2 regions of the Streptomyces sp. NPDC021019 genome follow, and region 1 is predicted to be linked to the other one. Evidence: riboswitches for the same ligand, from Rfam matches in the RefSeq annotation. Region 1 holds a riboswitch; the other holds the start of a gene.
The links. Region 1 has a riboswitch for S-adenosylmethionine ahead of ACH4RG_RS12670 (aminotransferase class V-fold PLP-dependent enzyme). Riboswitches for the same ligand answer to the same signal wherever they lie in the genome.

Region 1 (2,196 bases):
CGGAGAGGGCGGCGGCGAAGTGCGAGCTGTTCCAGCCGCGCACCACGAAGGAGATGACGCCGACGCGGGGGGCGTCGTCGCCGAACAGCGAGAGCACCCGCACCTCGGGTACCTCGGCGAGTCCCTCGCGGACCCGGCCCACGAGGGCCTGCTCCCGGGCGACCAGGCCCTCGAAGCCGGCCTCGGTCAGGGCCTTGCAGGCGGAGGCGATGGAGTAGACGCCGATGACGTTGGGCGAACCGGCCTCGTGGCGGGCGGCCGTGGTGTGCCAGTCGACGTCCACTCCGCCGTCGGCGCGCCGGGCGACCTTGCGGGACGCGCCGCCGCCGGCGAGGTACGGCTCGGCGGCCTGGAGCCAGTCGGCCCGGCCGGCCAGGACGCCGGAGCCGAAGGGGGCGTACAGCTTGTGGCCGGAGAACGCGACCCAGTCGACGTCCAGTTCGGCGATGTCCACGGGGTGGTGCGGGGCGAGCTGCGCGGCGTCCAGGACGATCCGGGCGCCGTGGGCGTGGGCGGCGGCGGCCAGTTCCCGTACCGGCCACAGCTCGCCGGTCACGTTGGACGCGCCGGTGACGCAGACGAGGGCGGGGCCGTAGGGGTCGCGATCGGCGAGCGCGCGCTCCAGGGTCTCGACGGCCTGGGCCGGGGTGCGGGGCGCGTTGAGGTAGGTGACCTGGGCGTCGCGCCAGGGCAGCAGGGACGCGTGGTGCTCGGTCTCGTACACGAAGACCTGGCAGTCGGCGGGGATCGCGGCGGCCAGCAGGTTGAGGGAGTCGGTCGTGGAGCGGGTGAAGACCACCTGGTCGTCCGCGCGGCAGCCGAGGAACTCCGCGACCGTGCGGCGGCTGTTCTCGAAGAGGTCGGTGGAGAGCTGCGAGAGGTAGCCGGCGCCGCGGTGGACGCTGCCGTAGTACGGGGCGTACGCGGCGACGTCGTCCCAGACGCGCTGGAGGGCCGGGGCGCTGGCGGCGTAGTCGAGCGCGGCGTAGGTCACCTCACCGCCGGTGACGAGCGGGACCGTGACGTTCTGCCCCAGAACGGGCAGGGGGGCACAAACCGACGAGTCGAGGGCAGCGGCGGGGACAGACATGACGAACTCCCGTAACAGGCAGGCGAAATCCATGCGCCGGCAGTACGCGGCAGCGCAGGGAGGGGAAGGGAAAAAGGGTGCGCGGAAGGAGGGCGATCAGCCCTAGCGCATTCGCTTGCTCACAGAAGACTCCCTAGGGACCAGGACCCCGGGGGTTGGCATCCGCTGGATGCCGAGGGGCCCGCGCTTGCCGCAGACCTCGCTGCCTACGGCCTGGTCTTCACCCGGGGCACCCCGCCACGGACGGAGGGTTGCCGGACAGCGGGCCGGGGCCGTAGTCGCTGTCACTCATGACCTGCGCAGCATCTTGCCATACGTGTGCAGACGCGCAAGGGCGCAGTCCGGTATCCGGACTGCGCCCTGTGTCACACCGCGCGGGCCGCGGGCGGCTCCGTCGCGCGTTCAGGCGTTGCTGGCCACCACCCAGCGCTCCAGGGCCCGCTTGGCGGCCCCGGAGTCGATGGCCTCGGCCGCGACGAGGATCTTCGCCGCGAGCTGTTCGGTCAACGTGCCGGGGCCGGGGTCCAGGGCGACCAGGGCCGCCGCCGAGTTGAGCAGCACCGCCTCCCGGACCGCGCCGCCCTCGCCGTCCAGCAGCCGGCGGGCCACATCGGCGTTGTACGAGGCGTCGGCGCCGCGCAGCGCCTCGACGGGGACGATGGGCAGCCCGACGTCGCGCGGGTCGAAGGGCTCCTCGCGGACCGCGCCGTCGCGTACCACCCAGACCCGGGAGGTGGCGGTGGTGGTCAGCTCGTCGAGGCCGTCGTCACCGCGGAAGACCAGGGCCGAGTTACCCCGGTCGGCCAGCACGCCCGCGACGATGGGCGCCATCCGGGCGTCGGCGACGCCGACCGCCTGGGCGCGGACCCGGGCCGGGTTGGTGAGGGGTCCCAGGATGTTGAACGTGGTCTGCGCGCCGAGTTCCTTGCGGGCCTTGGCCGCGTACCGCAGGGCTGGGTGGAACTTCACGGCGAAGCAGAAGGTGATGCCCGCCGCTTCGGCGACCTCGACGACCCGCTGCGGGGTCAGCTCCAGATTGACGCCGAGCTTCTCCAGTACGTCGGAGGAGCCGCTGGCGGAGGAGGCGGCCCGGTTGCCGTGCTTGA
Region 2 (2,196 bases), on a different contig from region 1:
TGAGCGCCGGGTCGATGACGCCCGCCTCGACGAGCTTCTTCGTCACGCCGAGCGTCACGCCGCCCGCCGTCTCGCCGAAGATGCCCTCGGTGCGCGCCAGCAGCTTGATCGCGTCGACGACCTGCTCGTCGGTCACGTCCTCCACCGCGCCGCCGGTGCGGCGGGCGATGTCCAGGACGTACGGGCCGTCCGCCGGGTTGCCGATGGCCAGCGACTTGGCGATGGTGTTCGGCTTCTGCGGGCGCACCACGTCGTGGCCCGCCTTGAAGGCGGCGGAGACCGGGGAGCAGCCCTCGGCCTGGGCGCCGAAGATCTTGTACGGCCGGTCCTCGACGAGGCCGAGCTTGATGAGCTCCTGGAACCCCTTGTCGATCTTGGTGAGCTGGGAGCCGGACGCGATCGGGATGACGATCTGGTCGGGCAGCCGCCAGCCGAGCTGCTCGCAGATCTCGTACGCCAGCGTCTTGGAGCCCTCGCCGTAGTACGGGCGAAGGTTGACGTTGACGAAGCCCCAGCCCTCGCCGAGCGGGTCGCCGATGAGCTCGGAGCAGAAGCGGTTGACGTCGTCGTAGTTGCCCTCGATGCCGACCAGCTCACCGCCGTACACCGCGGCCATGACGACCTTGCCCTGCTCCAGGTCGTGCGGGATGAACACGCAGGAGCGCAGTCCGGCCCGGGCGGCGGCGGCGCCGACGGCTCCGGCCAGGTTGCCCGTGGAGGAGCAGGAGAGGGTGGTGAAGCCGAAGGCGCGGGCGGCCTCGACGGCGATGGCGACGACGCGGTCCTTGAAGGAGTGCGTCGGGTTGCCGGAGTCGTCCTTCACGTACAGGCCGCCGGTGACGCCCAGCTCACGGGCGAGGTTGTCGGCCTTGACGAGCTTGGTGAAGCCGGGGTTGATGTTGGGCTTCTCCGCGACGTCCGCGGGCACCGGCAGCAGCGGGGCGTAGCGCCAGATGTTGTTCGGGCCGGCCTCGATGCGCTTACGCAGCTCCTCCGGGGAGCCGGTGGGCAGGTCGTAGGCCACTTCCAGCGGCCCGAAACAGGACGCACAGGCGAAAAGGGGGCCGAGCGCGAAACGCTCGCCGCACTCGCGGCAGGAAAGCGCCGCGGCGGGGCCGAGATCGACGGCCGGGGCGGAAGAAGCGGTGCTACCTGCAACGGTCTGAACAGCCATGATGGCGGAGGTCCCTTTCTCCTCATCTTCCCTACGACGCATTTCGCCGCAAGACGGAATTGGCACCTTCCCCACCGTGACCTCGCGGTCGGCAGGAGGGTTGCCGGGACTTCAACGGGCCGTTCCCTCAGTCCCTCTGGATGAGCTCTTATGGCGCTGGATCTTCGATCCAGGCGTTTGTGCGCGCTCCGACCCCGACATGCGACGGTCATCCGCGTTGTTCAAGACTGTAACCGAAGCACCGGACCGTTGAGATAGTCGTCCGAACCGCGAGATGGATCACACACAGGGAGTGCCGACCGTGCTCGAAGAGGTGGAACGCTGGCTGACCAGGCGTTCCTGGTCGTCCGGCGACCGCCCGCTGAACCGGCTCACCGACGCCCGGGACGCCGATCCGCACCGCACGTCCGTGAGCGTGGTGCTGCCGGCGCTGAACGAGGAGGCCACGGTCGGCGCGATCGTGGCGACGATCCGCCGGGAGCTGATGGAGAAGGTCCGGCTCGTCGACGAACTCGTGGTGATCGACTCCGGCTCCACCGACGCCACCGCCGCCGTGGCCCGGGCGGCGGGCGCCCGGGTGGTCCACCGGGACGCGATCCTGCCCCGCGTCCCGGCCCTGCCCGGCAAGGGCGAGGTGCTGTGGCGGTCACTCCTGGTGACCAGCGGCGAGATCGTCTGCTTCGTCGACGCCGACCTCAGGGACTTCTCCGCGGACTTCGTCTCGGGCACGGTCGGACCGCTGCTCACCGACCCGTCCGTCCAGTTCGTCAAGGCGATGTACGACCGCCCTCTCGGCGACAGCGCAGGTCAGGGCGGTCGGGTCACCGAGCTGGTGGCACGCCCGCTGCTCAATCTGCACTGGCCCCAGCTGGCCGGGTTCGTGCAGCCGCTGGGCGGCGAGTACGCGGTACGACGGTCCCTGCTGGAGCGGCTGCCGTTCCCGGTCGGTTACGGAGTGGAGCTGGGTCTGCTGGTCGACGCCCTGCACACGGTGGGCCTGGACGCGCTGGGCCAGGTCGACG

Region 2: it holds a riboswitch for S-adenosylmethionine, as region 1 does, so the genes downstream of both, thrC (threonine synthase) here and ACH4RG_RS12670 (aminotransferase class V-fold PLP-dependent enzyme) in region 1, are expected to answer to the same signal.

What each region holds. Positions count from the first base shown of each region.
Region 1 is NZ_JBIRQR010000002.1:383,800-385,995, forward strand. It holds gene ACH4RG_RS12670 (aminotransferase class V-fold PLP-dependent enzyme) at 1-1,090, opposite strand, end outside; SAM riboswitch class IV at 1,269-1,386, opposite strand; gene trpD (anthranilate phosphoribosyltransferase) at 1,493-2,196, opposite strand, start outside.
Region 2 is NZ_JBIRQR010000001.1:753,712-755,907, reverse strand. It holds gene thrC (threonine synthase) at 1-1,174, opposite strand, end outside; SAM riboswitch class I at 1,194-1,321, opposite strand; gene ACH4RG_RS03465 (glucosyl-3-phosphoglycerate synthase) at 1,476-2,196, shown strand, end outside.